4 regions of the Streptomyces sp. SCSIO ZS0520 genome follow, and region 2 is predicted to be linked to each of the others. Evidence: riboswitches for the same ligand, from Rfam matches in the RefSeq annotation. Region 2 holds a riboswitch; each other region holds the start of a gene.

Region 1 (4,535 bases), 3.4 Mb from region 2:
TGCGTAACCGGAGCCGTCCGCGGTGAGCAGTCCGTAGGTGCCCGCGCAGACCAGGATGAGGCCGCCGAGGGTCAGGGCGCCGGTGGTGCGCCGGAGCGCGGCGGAGACCGGGGTGGTGCGGCCGAAGCCGCGGGCGTCCATGGCGGCGGCGAGCGCCACCGAGCGCTCCAAGGCGCCCTCCAGGACCGGCAGTCCGACCTGGAGGAGTCCGCGCAGCCCCTTGTCGGGGCGCCCGCGCAGCCGCCGGGCCGCCCGCAGCCTGCCGATGTCCGCGATCAGCTGCGGGGCGAAGGTCATCGCGACCACCACGGCGACCCCCACCTCGTAGAGCGCGCCCGGCAGCGATTTGAGCAGGCGGAAGGGGCTGGCCAGGGCGTTCGCGGCGCCGACGCAGATCAGCAGGGTGGCGAGCTTGAGCCCGTCGTAGGCGGCGAAGACCAGGCCCTCGGCGGTGACCCGGCCGCCGATCCGCACGCCCTGCGCCCAGTCGGGCAGCGGCGCCTCCGGCAGCGTGAGGAGGACGTGCGATCCCGGGATCGGCGATCCGAGGACCACCGCGAACAGGAGCCGGATACCGAGGACCACCAGTCCCAGGCGCACGAAGGCCCCGTACGAGCGGGCCCAGGGCGCCGAGGTCCGGCGCGCGGCCACCACGTACCCGGCGACCGCGATCAGCAGGGCGAGGAGCAGCGGATTGGTGGTGCGCGAGGCGGCGGTGCCGAGGCCGAGCGCCCACAGCCACCAGGCCCCGGGGTGCAGGGCGCCCGAGCGGCTCGCGAAGGGGGCCGGGCGCAGCGGGCCGCGGCGGGGCATGGCGGTGGTGCGGGGCACGGCGGCGGGCCTCAGCCGCGGCGGCGCTTGGCCCGCACCCCGGCGGCGACGGCCACCAGGACGACCAGGGCGCCGCCGCCGATCAGGCCGAAGGAGGGGCCGCCGTCCTCGCCGCCGGAGCCGTCCCCGGCCTCGCCTCGGGTGCCGGGCTCGCGCTCGGCCTCGCCCGAGACCTGTTCGCCGCAGCCGGACTTCGGGTAGCCCGCGATCGCGCAGAGCAGGGCCTTGCTGTCGTAGCGCAGCGGTTCGGCCACCGCGGCGAGCGCCTCGGCGGTGCTGGCGTCGGCGGGCACCCGCGCGCAGACGGTGCGCGGCTTCGGCGGCGACTCGCCCCCGGGGGCGTCGGCCGGGGTGCCGAAGTCGAGGACCAGGGCGAGGCGTTTGCGGCCCTTCTCGGCCGGGGTGTCCGCGCAGACCGTGCCGAAGTCGGCCTCGCCGCGCGGCTTGGCGGCGTCCTTCGAGTCCTCGCTCACGGAGAACCGGAAGCCCTGCACCGACCCGTCCGCGGGGCGCGTCAGCGAGGGGCCCTGACTCGCGTACCGCCAGGCGTTGTTCTCGCGCTCCCAGAAGGACCAGTACCGGTAACCGGCGGCCCCCGCGGGCGCCGCCGCGAGCAGGACGGCGAGTACGGCGGTCAGTACGGCGGCGAGCGGGGCGGCCAGGGCGGGCGCGCGGCGGGGTGCCGGGGTGCGGCGCCCGTCCGCCGGGGCCGCCGACTCCGGGACCCGGCCGGTCACTTCCCCTGCTTCTTGTTGCGGCTGCTGAACAGGAAGCCGACCCCGATACCGGCGACGAGCCCGACGCCGACGATCCACCAGACGCTGGTGCCGTCCTCGTCCTTCTCCTTGTCCTGCGCGGCGTCCTCGGCGCTGCCGTCCTTCTGCGACTCGGGCGCCGGGCCCTGGGCGTCGAGCGCGCCGACCAGGTCGGTGGAGCCGAAGGCGCGGGGGTCGGCGCCGACGGCGTGCGCGGCGAGCACCAGCTGCGCGTAGGCGGCGGGACCGCCCCCGCGCGCCCAGTCGGCCGCGTTCTTCTCCAGCCAGCCGTACGCCTTACGGGCCGCGTCCGGGCGGCCCGCGGCGGCCAGCGCGACCACGGTGTCCGCGGTGTTGCCGAAGTCGGGCTTCTTCTCGGCGCCCGGCATCACCGACATCAGATGGGTGCCGCCCGTCAGCTCCTTCTCCAGGTAGTCCGCGGCGCCCGCCGCGCTCTCCTTCGGGGTGGCCGCGCCGGGCTCGACGCAGGCGCCGCCCGCGTCCTTCCCGCCCCCGGTGGCGGCCAGGCCCTTGCCGAGGCTGCCGAGGACTCCGGCGGCGGAGGCGTCCGCGTTGGGCTCCAGCGGGCCCGGCTGCTGCCCGCCCGCGGACTTGCCGGGCTGGAAGGCGAAGGCGCCGCCGCCGTCCTTGACGGTGCAGGGCACGGTCAGCGCGTCCAGCGCGTCGAAGGGCGACTTGCCGCCCTTGCGCACCGCGGCCGGGTCCTCGCCCGCGGCCTTCAGGGCGCCGATGACCAGGGAGGTGGAGTTGGTGTCGCTGGCGCCGCCCGGGTTGTAGCCCCAGCCGCCGTCCTTGTTCTGCACCGACTTCAGCCAGCCGACCGCCTTGCCGGTGGTCTTCTCGTGCCCGCCGAGCGCGGCGAGGGCCTGCACCGCGGCGGCCGTGCTGTTGCTGTCCACGGGGGTCTTCTTGCCGCAGGCCGCGGCGGCGTCGGCGCGGAAGGGGGCGAAGGAGCCGTCCGCGCACTGCTGTCCGGTGAGCCAGTCGACCGCCTTGTCCGCGGGCCGCACCGAGGCGGTGTCCTGGGCGAGGAAGGCGAGCGACTGCCGCCAGACCCCGTCGAACTGCGGGTCCGCCTTCCCGTACAGGCCGGAGGGCAGGGCCACCGAGGGGGACGGCTTCGGGGTCTCGGCGAGCGCGGCCGGTGCGGAGGCCGCCCCGGTCACGGCGACGGCGGCGAGAACCGCTGCGGTGCGGCGAACGTTCATGAGCGGCGGTGCCTCTCCCTGTGGCGGAGCCGCGCGGCACGGCACGCGGAGCACCGGGCGGCTGCGGCCCCGTATGCCTCGACGGTGCCTGTCACCGGGGTCCCGGTGACGCGAGCCGGTCATATCCGCCCCGGGCATTCCGGCTCGCCGCCGTTTCGGGGACGGGCGGCTCACGGTTGCGGGTCAGCGCCGGGTTTCCACCGGCTTCCCCCGAGGCGGGCATGAGAACGACGCGGTCACTTTACCGGTCGGGTCCGGGGGCGGTTCGGCCCGGCGGCTCCTCGGGCGGCCCGGCCGAGGTGAGGTCGATGAGGCGGCACACCGTCTCGATGTCGAAGCCGACCTGGGTGATCGAGGCGCGGCCGGAGACCCAGGTGATCAGCGCCGAGTGCCAGGTGTGCGCGATCACCCGGACCGCGGACAGCTGCGCCGGGCTCGGATCCGCGAGGCCCATGGCGTCCAGGATGAGCGCCATGGTCTGCCGGGTGACCTGGTCGACCTCGGCGCTGACCGAGCGGTCGGCGAAGGTCAGCGCGCGCACCATGGCGTCGGCGAGCAGCGGTTCGCGCTGGAGGGCGCGGAAGGCGCGCATCAGGGTCGCGGCGACCCGTTCGGCGGGGCCCGCCCCGTCCGGGGGCCGCTCGCGCAGCGTGGTGTGCAGCTGGCCGAGCTTGTCCTGCATGGTCGCCACGAGCAGATGGACCTTGGACGGGAAGTAGCGGTACAGGGTGCCGAGGGCGACCTGCGCGACCTCGGCGACCTCGCGCATCTGCACGGCGTCGAAGCCGCCCCGCGCGGCCAGCTCGGCGCTCGCGCGCAGCATCCGGCGGCGCCGGGCCGCCTGCCGCTCGGTCTGCGGGGAGGCCGGATGCGAGGGCCGTGCGTGCGTTGCCATCTGTCCGTTCCGTGCGGGCTGCCGGGTGCGGGAGCGTCGCCGCGCCGGGGCCGCGCTGCCCCCGGACGGCACAGCATGGCAGGGGGCTCGGCCGTGGCGCGAATCACCTGGTCCGCCCGGCACAGTACGGGCTACCAGCCGGTAAATTCGATCCTCCGAGCGTTCCGGAATGCTCCACTCTGAAACTTGTTCTAGGTTAGCGCCGCGCGTAGTCTCGCGTGAAAGAGCCGTGAGAAGGGGGCCCGGAGTGACCGCTGAGGCCAGGAAGGACGGCCATCGCGCGGGCTCCGCCCCCGACGGTGACCGGCCGCTGCGCATCGCCCTGCTCAGCTACAAGGGCAACCCGTACTGCGGGGGCCAGGGCGTCTACGTACGGCACCTGTCCCGGGAACTCGCCCGCCTCGGCCACCAGGTCGAGGTCATCGGCGCCCAGCCCTACCCCGTCCTCGACGGGAACGGCACCGGCGGCGCCCCCAATCCGCGCCTGACCGAGCTGCCGAGCCTGGACCTCTACCGGCCCTCGGACCCCTTCCGCAGACCCGCGCGCGGCGAGTACCGCGACTGGATCGACGCCCTCGAAGTCGCCACCATGCTCACCGGCGGCTTCCCCGAGCCGCTCACCTTCTCGCTGCGGGCCGGTCGCCATCTGCGCGCCCGCGCGGGGGAGTTCGACGTCGTGCACGACAACCAGACCCTCGGATACGGGCTGTTGGGCGACCTCGGCGCCCCGCTCGTCACCACCATCCACCATCCGATCACCGTGGACCGGCAGTTGGAGCTGGACGCCGCCCCGCACTGGCGCCGCCGGGCCTCGGTGCGCCGCTG
Region 2 (4,535 bases):
ACCTTCACCTCACCGACCGCCGCCGCGCTGAAGAACGCCCGCCTGATCCGGCCGAGCGCCTCCACCCATGTCACCGACGTGGACCAGCGCTCCGTCGCCCTGGACATGCAGACCGAGGGCGACCAGGTCACCGTCACGGTCCCGAAGAACCGCGATCTGGTCCCCTCCGGCTGGTACATGCTCTTCGTGACGGACGGCAAGGGCACACCGTCGAAGGCGCAGTGGGTGAAGGTGCCGTAGGCAGCCGCCCCCGGGGAGCAGCGCCGCGGGCGCGCGCGACGGCTTCCCGGGGAACAGGACGCCCGCCGGTCCTCCAGCGGTCCGGCGGGCGGTTCCCAACTCTCCTCGGCTGCGCGCTACTTCGCGCCCTTCGCCAGCCCCAGCGCGTACTGCGGCCACCACTCGCCCGCCTTGGGGCCGCCCTTGCAGGTGCCGTCGGACTCGCCCGGGCGCTTGACCCAGAGGTAGGCCTTGACCAGGGGGTCGCCCGTCTTGACGGTGGGGGGCTCACCGAGGGCGCGGCCGGGCGGGTTGCACCAGCGCTCCTTCGGATCGCCGCCGGTGTAAGGGCCGTTGCCGTTGCGGCTGGTGTCGACGACGAAGGGCTTGCCGCCGAGCTTCGCGGAGAGCTGCTTGCCGTAGGCGACGGACTGGGCGGTGCCGTAGAAGTTCGAGACGTTGACCGCGAAGCCGTCCGCCTGCTCCACGCCCGCCCGCTTCAGCGGCTCGAAGAGCTGATCGGGCTTGCCCCAGCCCGCGTTGCCCGCGTCGAGGTAGACCTCGGTGTCCTTGAGCGCGCCCAGGCGCTCGACGGCGCCCTTGAGCAGGTCGAAGCGCTCCTCGTGGAATTCGCCGGGGGTGCAGCCGTCCACCAGGTGCAGTACGGCGTCGGGTTCGAGGACCACGGTGGCGGGGCGGTCCCCGATGCCCCCCGCGACCTGCTCGACCCAGCCGCGGTAGGCGTCGCCGTCCGCGGCGCCGCCGCCCGAGTAGTTGCCGCAGTCGCGGTGCGGGATGTTGTAGAGGACGAGCAGGGCCCTGCGGTCGGCCTTGGCGGCGGCCTCGGTGAAACCGCGCGCCTGCTGCTCGGCGTTCTCCTGGCCGATCCACTCGGCGGCGGGCTGCTCGGCGATCCGGCGGAGGAGACCGGCCTCCTCGTCCTGCCCGTCACCCCGGTAACCGGCCGCCTGCGCCGCGGCCTTGCCGTCCGGATTCACCCAGAACGGGTCGGCGGCCTTGGGCTGCTGACGCACCGGCGCGGACTCCTCGCCGCCGCCGTCGTCGGAGGAGGAGCAGCCGGCGAGCAGCAGCGCGGCCGCCGCGCCGAGCGCCGCGGCCCGAAGCCCCGTACGGGCGGGGGCGGTTGTGCGCTTGCTCACGGTGCCGCGGTCCGCGGCCCGGCAGATCGGTGTGCTGCCGTACATCCACTCCCCCTCGGTGGGCTCACTGGCGTCCCATCGTGGCACACCTCCCTCACCGCACAGCGTCCGTACACCCCAGGTCGGCGGCTTGCGATCGGGGCGGGGCGGCGGGCGCGCGGGAGTGTCCGAGGGCGGACGCAGAAGTGACCTGTCTGGTTGACAGGTTCACCGAACTGCTGGGACTCTCCGGACGACAAATCCATACATCGAGGCGACGGAAGCCAGGAACCCGGTGCGAATCCGGGACGGTCCCGCCACTGTTACCGCCGGCCGCCGCCGCGCGGGAGTCAGGAACTGACCCGTCGTCCTCCTGCCATGGGGCGTGGAAACCCCAAGAAGGAGGTCCACCGGTATGTCCTTGCACACCGCATCGCACACCGCATCGGCGGCCGACGCCACCCTCAGCGCCCGCGACTGGGCGATCGCGGCGGCCGCGGCGATCGTCTCCCTGATCGCCCTGTACGCCGTCTTCCTCGACCAGGGCACCCTGGTCTCCGCGACCGGCAGCTACCTGCACGAGTTCGCCCACGACGGCCGCCACCTCTTCGGCGCTCCCTGCCACTAGAGAGTGTCGTCACAGTCCCGCTCGGCGCCCACGGGCCCGCACCGGACTGTGACGACACCCCCGAGCACCACGTACGACCACCCCCGCGTACTGATCCCGGAGCGCACAGAACCATGTCCACACCCCTGATACCCCTGCTCGGACGCGGCGTCGTCGCGGGCGCCGCCGCCGGTCTCGCGGCCGGTCTCTTCTCGCTGTTCGCGGCGGAACCGCTGATGGACCGCGCCATCCGCGAGGAGGAGGCGCGCGCGGCGAAGGAGCACGCGCACGAGCACGCCGCCGCCGCGGCCCAGCACCACGAGGAACTCTTCTCCCGCTCCACCCAGCACTTCGGCCTGGTGGTCACGGCGGTCGTCGCGGGCATCGCCCTCGGCGTGTTCTTCGCCCTCGCCTACGCCCTGATCCACCGGCGCACGCCCCTGGCGAACCCCTGGCCGCGCGCCCTGGTCTTCGCCGCCGCCGCCTTCCTCGCGGTCGCCCTGCTGCCCGCCCTGCGCTACCCGGCCAACCCGCCCGGCGTCGGCGACTCCGCCACGGTCACCGACCGCCAGGAGATGTGGCTCGGCGCGGTCGCGATCGGCGTCCTCGGCCTGCTGCTCGCCTGGCAGGTCGCGGTGAAGCTCGCCGAACGGCCCGTCCCGGTACGCCACACCGCCGTGGCCGCCACCGTGATCGCCGTCCTCGCGGTGCTCTTCCTGCTCCCGGACAACCCGGACGCGGTACCGGTCGAGGCCACCCTGCTCTGGGACTTCCGCGTCCTGTCGATCGGCACCCAGGCCCTCCTCTGGGCCGTCTTCGGCGCGGTCTTCGGCGCTCTCGGCCTGCGTGCCGCGTCCCGCCCTGCCACCGCCGCCGAGCCGCGGCGGGAGACCGCCACGGCCTGACCGGCGCCCGCATCGCGCACCCGGCCCCGGTGCCCGTCCCCGATTCCGGGGCCGGGTGTCGGGGCCTTCACCACTCCCCCGTTCCCCCGCGTTCTCCCCCGGTGGTCCGCCCGGTGGTCCGCCCGCCCCTCAACTCCCGTCAGCCACGCGGTTTTCCGCCGGTCCGCGCGGCTCGGCGGCGGGTGCTCCGTACCGCCATCGCGACCGCGGCCACCGAGGCGAGGGCGAGGCCGGTGACGGTGTGCCGGGTGCCGGGGCCCGCGAGTTCGGGCTGGGCGGCCATCTCCGGGGCGGCGGCGCCGGGGGGCCGCGGCCCGGGCGAGGCGGAAGGGGCCGCGCCTGTCGCCTCGGGGGCCGCCGCTCCCTGCTGCTCGGCGGGGGCCGACGTCTGCTCCTCGCCAGTGGCCGACGTCTGCTTCTCGCCGTGGGCCGCTCCCTGCTTCTCGCCGGGCGCCCGCCTCTGCTGCTCGCCGGGCGCCGAGCTCGCGGGGTGTGCCGCGTGGCGGGCGCCCTGGGCGCCGTCGTCCGCGCCGCTCTGCGAGGGCGCCAGGTCTCCCGTGCGCGCCCGGTCGCCCGCCCCCTCGTCGAGCACCCGGAAGGTGGTGAGCAGCCCCCGGTCGGCCCGGGCGGCGCCGTCCGGGTCCACCGGGCTGCCGGTGGTCGCGCAGGCGATCCGCACCTCGTGCAGGCCGAGGGTGGCGGTGGGCCGTATCCGGGCCTCGGCGCGGAGCGGGGCGCCCGGGGCGGCGGCGAGTTCGGCGGGGGCGGCGAAGGCCGGGGAGTAGGCCCGGCCGGTGCGGCCCGGGCAGCCGGTGACGGTGAGCGCGACACTGCCGCCGCGGTCGACGACCGCGGGCGCGACCCGCACCACCCCGTCCCCCGCGGATGGCGGCGGCCCCTGGACGGCGCCCGCGGGTGCCGCCATCAGGACGGCGCCCGCGGCGGCGGCGCTCAGAGGGAGCAGAGCTATGTGCATCGTGAACCTCCTACTACGGCAGGTTCACCTCCGCGGAGGCACTTCGCATCCGGAGCGCTACGCAGCGTAGCCACGGGCCCGGCGCCGACCGGGCGGCCGGGCCACCTCTCAGCCGGGAACACCCCGGTCGGCGGCGGCCGGAACACCCCGGCTCCGGCCACGACTCCGAAGGCAGCCCCGCCCCCGCCCCCGACCCCGACCTCGGCCCCGCCCCCGCCTCAGACCAGATCCACCAGATCGGCGATCGAGCGCACCACGGTGGACGGCCGGAAGGGGTACTTCTCGATGTCGGCCTCGGCGGTGAGGCCGGTCAGGACGAGGAAGGTCTCCATGCCCGCCTCCAGACCGGCCAGGACGTCGGTGTCCATCCGGTCGCCGATCATCGCGCTGGACTCGGAGTGGGCGCCGATCGCGTTCAGGCCGGTGCGCATCATCAGCGGGTTCGGCTTGCCCGCGAAGTAGGGCTCCTTGCCGGTGGCCTTGGTGATGAGCGCCGCCACCGAGCCCGTCGCGGGCAGCGGGCCCTCGGTGGAGGGGCCGGTCTCGTCGGGGTTGGTGCAGATGAAGCGGGCGCCCGCGTTGATCAGCCGTACCGCCTTGGTCATCGCCTCGAAGGAGTACGTACGGGTCTCGCCGAGTACCACGTAGTCCGGGTCGGCGTCGGTGAGGACGTACCCGATGTCGTGCAG
Region 3 (4,535 bases), 1.9 Mb from region 2:
AGCCCTGCGCCGTGACAGTCATCAGTCGCACCTCCCGGGAATTCCTCTGGGCCGGGACCGGCTCTCGGCCGCCCGGCGAACTCCGCACACAGTAGGGCGGCCCCGGCGGCCGTGCCACCGTATTTCCGTGCCGCCCCTCTCGGGGCCCCCGGTGGCCCGGACCGGCCCCGCAGGACCGGTCCGGGCGGGGTGGATCAGCCCTCGGAGCCGGAGAGTTCGGCGCGCAGCGAGCGGGCGGCGGCCACCAGGCTCGCCAGGGACCGCCGGGTCTCGGGCCAGCCGCGGGTCTTGAGGCCGCAGTCGGGGTTGACCCACAGGCGCTCGGCCGGGATGGCTTCGAGGCCCTTGCGGAGCAGTGCGGTCACCTCGGCGCGGTCCGGGACGCGCGGCGAGTGGATGTCGTACACGCCCGGGCCGACCTCGCGCGGGTAGCCCGCGGCGGCCAGCTCACCGGCGACCTGCATGTGCGAGCGGGCGGCCTCCAGGCTGGTGACATCGGCGTCCAACTCGTCGATGGCGCGCAGGATGTCGCCGAACTCGGCGTAGCACATATGGGTGTGGATCTGGGTGTCGGACCGGACCCCGCCGGTGGTGAGCCGGAAGGCCGCGGTGGCCCAGTCCAGGTAGGCGGCGCGCGCCCCGGAGCGCAGCGGCAGGGTCTCGCGCAGGGCGGGCTCGTCGACCTGGATGACCGAGGTGCCGGCCGCCTCCAGGTCGCCGACCTCGTCCCGCAGGGCGAGCGCGACCTGCCGGGCGGTGTCGCCGAGCGGCTGGTCGTCGCGGACGAAGGACCAGGCGAGCATGGTGACCGGGCCGGTGAGCATGCCCTTGACCGGGCGGGCGGTGAGCGACTGGGCGAAGCGGGTCCAGCGCACCGTCATCGCCTCGGGCCGGGAGATGTCCCCGGCGAGGATCGGCGGGCGGACGTAGCGGGTGCCGTAGGACTGCACCCAGCCGTGCCGGGTGGCGAGGTAGCCGGTGAGCCGCTCGGCGAAGTACTGCACCATGTCGTTGCGTTCGGCCTCGCCGTGCACGAGGACGTCGAGGCCCGCCTCCTCCTGGAAGGAGACGACCTCCCGGATCTCGTTCTCGATGCGCTCCTCGTACCCGGCCTCGTCGATCCGGCCCGCCCTGAGGTCCGCGCGGGCCGTGCGCAGCCCGGTGGTCTGCGGGAAGGAGCCGATCGTGGTGGTCGGCAGCAGCGGCAGCCCGAGGTGGGCGCGCTGGGCGGCGGCGCGCTCCGGGTAGGGCAGGCCGCGGCGCCCGTCCGCCTCGGTGACCGCGGCGGCGCGGGCGCGTACGGCGGGGTCGTGGACGAGGGAGGAACCGGCGCGCAGCGCGAGAGCGGCGCGGTTGGCGGCGAGTTGGGGGGCGATGGCGTCGGTGCCCTCGGCGAGGCCGCGGGCGAGGGTGACGACCTCGGCGGTCTTCTGCCGGGCGAAGGCGAGCCAGCGCAGGATCCCCGGGTCGATCTCGCGTTCGGCGGCGGTGTCCAGGGGCACGTGCAGCAGCGAGCAGGAGGCGGCGACGTCGACCCGCTCGGCGAGCCCGAGCAGGGTGCCGAGGACGGCGAGGGACTTCTCGTGGTCGTTGATCCAGACGTTGCGCCCGTCGACGATCCCGGCCACCAGGCGCTTGCCGGGCAGGCCGCCGACCGCGGCGAGGTCGTCGAGGTTGGCCGCCGCGGGTCCGGTGAAGTCGAGGGCGAGCCCCTCCACCGGCGACTTGGCGAGCACCGGCAGGGCCTCGCCGAGCCGGTCGAAGTAGGAGGCGACGAGCAGGCGGGGACGGTCGGTGAGCGCGCCGAGCTCGCGGTAGGCGCGGGCCGCGGCGTTGAGTTCGGCCGGGCTGCGGTCCTGGACCAGGGCGGGCTCGTCGAGCTGGACCCAGGCGGCGCCCGCGGCCCGCAGATCGGCGAGGATCTCCGCGTACACCGGCAGCAGCCGGTCCAGGAGGGTGAGCGGCTCGAAGTCCGCCGCCACCTTGGGCGCCGCCTTGGCGAGCAGCAGATAGGTCACCGGGCCGAGCAGCACGGGGCGGGCGGTGAGCCCGAGCTCCTGGGCCTCCCGCAGTTCGGCGAGCTGCTTGCCGGAGTCGGCGCGGAAGACGGTGTCCGGGCCGAGTTCGGGCACCAGGTAGTGGTAGTTGGTGTCGAACCACTTGGTCATCTCCAGCGGGGCCAGCTCCTGGGTGCCGCGGGCCATCGCGAAGTAGCCGTCGAGCGCGTCGGCTTCGACGGCGGCGCGGTGCCGCTCGGGCAGCGCGCCGACCATGACGCTGGTGTCGAGGACATGGTCGTAGTACGAGAAGTGGCCGGTCGGCACCTCGCTGAGGCCGCTCTCCGCGAGGCGGCGCAGGATGTCCCGGCGCAGTGCGCGGGCGGTCTCCCGCAGGGCGGGCGCCTCGACCCGGCCCTTCCAGTAGCCCTCGATCGCCTTCTTCAGCTCCCGGTCGGGACCCTGGCGCGGATAGCCGTACACGGTGGAACTCACTGCCGCGGCTGCGGACTTGGTGTTCAAGGAACTCTCCTTCGCGAGTGTTCTCCTCTGGACCCGGGGACGGCCGGGGGCGCGAAGGGACGGCACGGACAGCGGGGCGCCGTACGCCGGAAGGGCGCGGGCGGCCGCTTCGCCTCGTGCACGCCGACCCGCCCTCGAGGTCACCGGGAACTCCGCGCACACCGGTGGCGCGCGGGCAGCGGGCAGGTCTTCGGACTCGCGAGCACGCCTGCCGGGGCAGGCACCTACCGGCCGTCGCTTCCCAGGCCATGGGCCCAGTGCACGTGACGGCTGTCGTTCTCACTCACCGCTGCGGGGCAGTCCCGGATTCCCACCGGGTTCCCTCTTACGACGCCGCTGCCTGGCGGACAGGGCGAACCAGCTACGGGTGCCACTCTAGAGGAGTGAGCCCGACAGCCCTGTCCGCCGACCGTGCCCCCGGCTCTGCGCGGGCCCGGTGGCCGGGGCCCGGCCGCGCCCGTCGCAGCCGCCCCGGCGCGCGCACCGGAAGCCCTCGTACCGCCCCTAAATCCGCTGGGGCCCGCCCCTACTCCAGGCCGTCCGGAAGCGGTGACGCACGGCGAGCAGCAGCAGCTCAGCGGGGGGTCAAGGAGGGGAAGGTCACAGAGACGTACGGCTGCCGGTTCCCCGGCCGCTCCCCTAGCCTGTGCCGCATGACGGTCCTCCCCGACGACGAACTCAGTCTGGCTGCCGAATTCCCGGACGCCACCCGCGAGCAGTGGCAGCACCTCGTAGAAGGTGTCCTGCGCAAGACGGGCAAGGAGGGTCTGGCGGGTCCGGCCGCCGAGGAGGCGCTCGCCACGTCCCTGGAGGACGGGCTGAGCATCCGGCCGCTGTACACCGCGGAGGACGCCGCGGCCGTCACCGGCTACCCGGGCTTCGCCCCCTATCTGCGCGGCGCCCGCCCCGAGGGGACCGCCGTCTCCGGCTGGGAGGTGCGCCAGCGGCACGCGCACCCCGACCCGAAGAAGACGAACACCGCGGTCCTCGCCGACCTGGAGAACGGGGTGAGCGCCCTGTGGCTGGCGGTCGGCCCCGGCGGGATCCCGGTCTCCGGTCTGAAGACCGCCCTGGAGGGCGTCTACCTCGACCTCGCGCCCGTCGTCCTGGACACCGGCGGCGACTCCCGCGAGGCGGCCCCGGCACTCCTTCGGCTGTACGAGGACCAGGAGATCCCCCGGCACGCCGCCCTCGGCAACCTCGGCGCCGATCCGCTCAGCCGCCTCGCCCGCACGGGTGAGGCGGCGGACCTCGACGCGCTCACCGCCTCGGCGGCCGAACTCGCCGCCCGGTGCCGCAGCGAGTACCCGGGCCTGCGGGCACTCACGGTGGACGCCCTGCCGTACCACGAGGCCGGCGGCTCGCCCGCGCAGGAGCTCGGCTGCTCGCTCGCGACCGGTGTCGCCTATCTGCGGGAGCTGACCGCGGCCGGCCTCCCGGTCGAACAGGCCGCCGGGCAGCTGGAGTTCCGCTACGCGGCGAGCGCGGACCAGTTCCTGACCATCGCCAAGTTCCGTGCCGCGCGCCGCCTCTGGGCCCGGGTCCTGGAGGTCTGCGGCGCGCCGGGGACCACCGGTGCCCAGCGCCAGCACGCCGTCACCTCGCCGGTGATGATGACCCGCCGCGACCCCTGGGTGAACATGCTCCGGGTCACCGTCGCCACCCTGGGCGCGGGAGTCGGCGGCGCGGACGCGGTGACCGTGCTGCCCTTCGACAGCGCGCTCGGGCTGCCGGACGCCTTCGCCCGCCGGATCGCCCGCAACACCTCCTCCGTCCTCATCGAGGAGTCGCATCTGGCCCGCGTCATCGACCCGGCGGGCGGCTCCTGGTACGTGGAGCAGCTCACCCGGGAGCTGTCCGAGGCGGCCTGGGCCTGGTTCCAGGAGATCGAGCGGGCGGGCGGCCAGGCCGAGGCCCTGCGGTCCGGTCTCGTCGGCGACCGGCTCGCGGCGAGCTGGCGGCAGCGCTCCGCGAAGCTGGCCGAGCGGCGCGAACCCATCACCGGCGTCAGCGAGT
Region 4 (4,535 bases), 4.8 Mb from region 2:
GGCGAGATGGGTGCCCAGCTCGCCGGGTGCGAGGGCGAGCAGATAGGTGCCGCCGACGTCCGGGACGAAGCCGATCCCGGTCTCCGGCATGGCCACCTTGGAGCGCTCGGTGACGATGCGGACGCTGCCGTGCGCGGAGACCCCGACGCCGCCGCCCATCACGATGCCGTCCATCAGGGCGACGTACGGCTTGGGATAGCGCGCGATCCGGGCGTTGAGGCGGTACTCGGCGCGCCAGAAGGCGGTCGAGGCCTCCCCGCCGCCGGTGCGGGCGTCCTCGTGGATGGCGCGGATGTCGCCGCCCGCGCAGAGTCCGCGCTCCCCGGCGCCGCTCAGGACGACGGCCCGGACCGCCGGGTCGTGCTCCCAGTCGTCGAGGGCGGCGGCGAGCAGTTCGACCATCTCGTGGGTCAGGGCGTTCAGGGCCCGCGGCCGGTTCAGGACGAGCCGGCCGAGGCCGCCCTCGACCCGGACCTGCACCGGGGCCTCGGTGGGCTCGCTCATCCGCGTGCTCCCGTCAGGCTCCGGGCGACGATGACGCGCATGATCTCGTTGGTCCCTTCCAGGATCTGGTGGACCCGCAGGTCCCGGACGATCTTCTCCACCCCGTACTCGGCCAAGTAGCCGTATCCGCCGTGCAGTTGCAGCGCCCGGTCGGCGACGGAGAAGCCGGTGTCGGTGGCGAAGCGCTTGGCCATGGCGCACAGCTGCGGGGCGTCCGCGGTGCCCTGGTCGAGGGCGTCCGCGGCCTGCCGTACGAGGGCCCGGGCGGCGGCGAGTTCGGTGGCCATGTCGGCGAGCCGGAACTGCAGGGCCTGGGCGTCCAGCAGGGTGGCGCCGAAGGCCTCCCGGTCGCGCAGATAGGCCAGGCCCCGGTCCAGGGCGTTCTGCGCGCCGCCGAGCGAGCAGGCGGCGATGCCGAGGCGGCCGCCGTTGAGGCCGTTCATGGCGATCCGGAAGCCGCCGCCCTCCGGCCCGAGCAGCCGGTCGGCGGGCAGCCGCACCCCGTCGAGCAGGACCTGCCGGGTGGGCTGGGCGTTCCAGCCCATCTTGCGTTCGTTCGGGCCGAAGGAGACGCCGGGGTCGTCGCGTTCGACGAGGAAGGCCGAGATCCCGCCGGGCCCGTCCGCGCCGGTGCGCGCCATGACCACGTACACCTGGGAGGCGCCCGCCCCGGAGATGAACTGCTTCACCCCGGTCAGCACCCAGTGGTCCTTGTCGCGCACCGCGCGGGTGCGCAGCGCGGCGGCGTCGGAGCCCGCGCCCGGTTCGGTGAGGCAGTAGCTGCCGAGCTGCTCCATGGCGCACAGCGCGGGCAGGAAGCGGGCCCGCTGGGCGGGGGAGCCGTAGCGGTCGATCATCCAGCCGACCATGTTGTGGATGGAGAGGTAGCCCGCGATCGAGGGGCAGCCGGTGGCCAGCGCCTCGAAGATCAGCACCCCGTCGGCGCGGGAGAGCCCCGAACCGCCCAGGTCCTCGCGGACGTAGACCCCGCCGAGGCCGAGCCCCGCGGCCTTGCGGAGCACGTCGACGGGGAAGTGCTTGTCCTGGTCCCAGCCGAGGGCGCCCGGGGCGAGATGCTCGCGGGCGAAGTCCAAGGTGGTCTCGACGACGGCGAGTTGGTCCTCGTTGAGGAGAGTGGTCATGCCGTCACCCCATGGTCGGGATGGTGAAGCTCGCGCCCTCCTTGGCCCCGGAGGGCCAGCGCGAGGTGACGGTCTTGGTACGGGTGTAGAAGCGGACCGCGTCCGGGCCGTGCTGCCCCAGGTCGCCGAAGCCGGACCGCTTCCAGCCGCCGAAGGTGTGGTAGGCCACCGGCACCGGGATCGGCACATTGACGCCGACCATGCCGGTGTCCACCCGCCGGGTGAAGTCGCGGGCCGTGTCGCCGTCCCGGGTGAAGAGCGCGACGCCGTTGCCGTAGGCGTGCTCGGTGGGCAGCCGCAGGGCCTCCTCGTAGTCGGCGGCGCGGACCACCGAGAGGACCGGGCCGAAGATCTCCTCCTGGTAGATCCGCATCCCCGGGGTGACCCTGTCGAAGAGCGAGGCCCCGGCGAAGAAGCCGCCCTCGTGCCCCTCGAGCGTGAAGTCCCGCCCGTCCACGACGAGTTCGGCGCCCTCCCGGACACCGAGGTCCACATAGCCGCGGACCCGGTCGACAGCGTCCCGGCCGACCAGCGGGCCGAAGTCCGCCGCCGGGTCGTCGCTGCGGCCGATGCGCAGGGAGCCGATCCGCTCCTTGAGGCGGGCGACCAGCGCCTCGGCGGTCTCCTCGCCGACCGGCACCGCCACCGAGATCGCCATGCACCGCTCGCCCGCCGAGCCGTAGCCCGCGCCGACCAGCGCGTCCACGGCCTGGTCGAGATCCGCGTCGGGCATCACGATCATGTGGTTCTTGGCGCCGCCGAAGCACTGCGCCCGCTTGCCGTGCGCGGCGGCGGTGGCGTAGATGTGCGCGGCGATCGGCGTGGAGCCGACGAAGCCGAGCGCTTGGACGCGCGGGTCCTCCAGGAGGGTGTCGACGGCCTCCTTGCCGCCGTTGACGACATTGAGGACGCCCGGCGGCAGGCCCGCCTCCAGGAAGAGTTCCGCGAGCCGCAGCGGCACCGAGGGGTCGCGCTCGGAGGGCTTGAGGACGAAGGAGTTGCCGCAGGCCAGGGCGGGCGCCGCCTTCCACAGCGGGATCATCGCGGGGAAGTTGAAGGGGGTGATGCCCGCGACCACGCCGAGCGGGCGCCGCAGCGAGTGGACGTCGATCCCGGCCCCGGCGTTGTCGGTGAACTCGCCCTTGAGCAGGTGCGGGATGCCCGCGGCGAACTCCACCACGTCGAGGCCGCGCGCCAGGTCGCCGTGCGCGTCCGCGACGGTCTTGCCGTGCTCGGCGGAGAGCAGCCGGGCCAGCGACTCCTTCTCGCCCTCGACGAGTTGGAGGAAGCGCAGCAGGACCCGGGCGCGGCGCTGCGGGTTCCACTCGCCCCACTCGCGCTGCGCCCCGGCGGCGTCCGCGACGGCCGCCCCGGTCTCGGCGCGGCCGGCCAGCGGCACCCTGGCCTGCACCTCGCCGGTGTTGGGGTCGAAGACATCGCCGTACGCACCCGAGGTCCCCGGGGTGTGCTTGCCGCCGATGAAATGGGTCAGTTCACGGACCATGGAAAGCCTGCTCTCGTCAGGTGGGATCCGGGGGATGGCAGGGCGGACCGGCGGCGCGCGCGGCAGCGCGCGGCCGTGGTCGGCCGGGAAGACGCGGAGACGAAGTGCCGTCAGGCGGTGCGCAGTCGCGCGTGCCGAAGCGGATCACCCAGGTCGTGGGTACGGACCGGTGCCATGCGTGTCTGCTCCATCCTCGTGGAAACACGGAACATCCCGCGGCCGGTATCCTGACTCCCGGATCAGCGCGCGTCCCCTTGCCTTCCCGACGGATCTCTCCGTCAGTGGCGTGTCCTGCGAGGACGAACTCCCCGGTCACAGTGGCGGGACCGCGCCGGAATCGCACCGGCTTCCCTGACACCGCGGGCCTTGGTCACGAACATATAGTTGGACGTCCTAGTAAGTCCACCCCGGCCCGGCCCCGGACGTGATTTCCGGCCGCGGCCCGCCCGATGGCGGCGGATGCTCACAGCTCTCCCCGCCACCAGGGGTCGTCCGGGCCGTCCGCGCGGATGATCCGGGCCCTGGCCAGGATCTTCTCGTCGAGCGGCCGCAGCAGCGCGCGCAGCTCGCGGGCGCTCTTGCGGGGCAGCAGATGGAGCGCGAGTTCCAGCCGGTCGCGGAAGTAGCCGGGGTCGCAGCCGCACTCCGGGATGCCGCAACTCGGGGCGCCGAAGGGGGGATCGGCCACCCGGCGCAGGGGGCCGTGGGCCAGGGCCCGCCAGTGCCAGAAGGCCTCGGCGGTCGCCTCCGGCCACAGGCGGGTCCGCTCCAGGCGGCACAGGGCCGCGACACAGGATCCGGAGACCGGGCCGACCGGAGGGAACCGGCGCCGACGGGGGCGCGGTACGGGAGTCTCGCCCCGCAGGGCGGAAGGGCGCCTACGCGGCATGGACCTTTCGGTGCGTCATCATGGCGGCACGCTACAACTCCCGTACCCGGCGCGGCCAGTGACTTGTGCGGGGACCGCGGGCCCGCCGCCGCCCGCCGCGGATGCTTGGATGGGAGGCCGATCGGCCAGGGAAGACAGCGAGCCGAGGCCGCCGCGCGGTGGCGGGCCCGAGGGAGACATGAGTACGCAAGAACGCCGCATCCTCGTCATCGGCATGGGCGCCGGCGACCCCGACCACCTCACCCTCGCCGCGGTGAAGGCGATGCGCCGGGCCGAGGTCTTCTTCGTCCTCGGCAAGGGCCGGGAGAAGGAGTCGCTGACCCGGCTGCGCCGCGAGATCCTCGACGAGCACCTCAGCGGCCCGTACCGGATCGTCGAGGCGGCCGACCCCTGGCGGGACCGCGCGCAGGAGGACCGCGCGGGCTACACCTCGGCGGTGCACGACTGGCGGCGGCGCCGGGCCGATGTCTGCGAGCGGCTGATCCGGGAGGAACTC

Evidence for each region. A riboswitch is a leader RNA that binds a small molecule or an ion and turns the genes downstream of it on or off. The one in region 2 is predicted to bind cobalamin.
Region 1: another riboswitch for cobalamin. It lies ahead of MID12_RS24660 (prenyltransferase/squalene oxidase repeat-containing protein); the one in region 2 lies ahead of MID12_RS10060 (CbtB domain-containing protein).
Region 3: another riboswitch for cobalamin. It lies ahead of metE (5-methyltetrahydropteroyltriglutamate--homocysteine S-methyltransferase); the one in region 2 lies ahead of MID12_RS10060 (CbtB domain-containing protein).
Region 4: another riboswitch for cobalamin. It lies ahead of MID12_RS30675 (CoA-acylating methylmalonate-semialdehyde dehydrogenase); the one in region 2 lies ahead of MID12_RS10060 (CbtB domain-containing protein).

Annotation. Positions count from the first base shown of each region.
Region 1 covers NZ_CP092644.1:6,134,552-6,139,086, forward strand. Annotated here, with positions in the region: gene MID12_RS24650 (energy-coupling factor transporter transmembrane component T) at 1-813, opposite strand, end outside; gene MID12_RS24655 (SCO2322 family protein) at 843-1,568, opposite strand; gene MID12_RS24660 (prenyltransferase/squalene oxidase repeat-containing protein) at 1,565-2,815, opposite strand; cobalamin riboswitch at 2,927-3,060, opposite strand; gene MID12_RS24665 (TetR family transcriptional regulator) at 3,057-3,710, opposite strand; gene MID12_RS24670 (glycosyltransferase family 4 protein) at 3,958-4,535, shown strand, end outside.
Region 2 covers NZ_CP092644.1:2,708,444-2,712,978, forward strand. Annotated here, with positions in the region: gene MID12_RS10050 (kelch motif-containing protein) at 1-240, shown strand, start outside; gene MID12_RS10055 (glycoside hydrolase family 6 protein) at 357-1,424, opposite strand; cobalamin riboswitch at 1,582-1,739, shown strand; gene MID12_RS10060 (CbtB domain-containing protein) at 1,774-1,986, shown strand; gene MID12_RS10065 (CbtA family protein) at 2,100-2,870, shown strand; gene MID12_RS10070 (hypothetical protein) at 3,010-3,846, opposite strand; gene MID12_RS10075 (HAD-IIA family hydrolase) at 4,065-4,535, opposite strand, start outside.
Region 3 covers NZ_CP092644.1:795,513-800,047, forward strand. Annotated here, with positions in the region: gene metE (5-methyltetrahydropteroyltriglutamate--homocysteine S-methyltransferase) at 195-2,519, opposite strand; cobalamin riboswitch at 2,683-2,896, opposite strand; gene mutA (methylmalonyl-CoA mutase small subunit) at 3,173-4,535, shown strand, end outside.
Region 4 covers NZ_CP092644.1:7,486,842-7,491,376, forward strand. Annotated here, with positions in the region: gene MID12_RS30665 (enoyl-CoA hydratase/isomerase family protein) at 1-504, opposite strand, end outside; gene MID12_RS30670 (acyl-CoA dehydrogenase family protein) at 501-1,646, opposite strand; gene MID12_RS30675 (CoA-acylating methylmalonate-semialdehyde dehydrogenase) at 1,651-3,150, opposite strand; cobalamin riboswitch at 3,350-3,527, opposite strand; gene MID12_RS30680 (hypothetical protein) at 3,614-4,039, opposite strand; gene cobF (precorrin-6A synthase (deacetylating)) at 4,218-4,535, shown strand, end outside.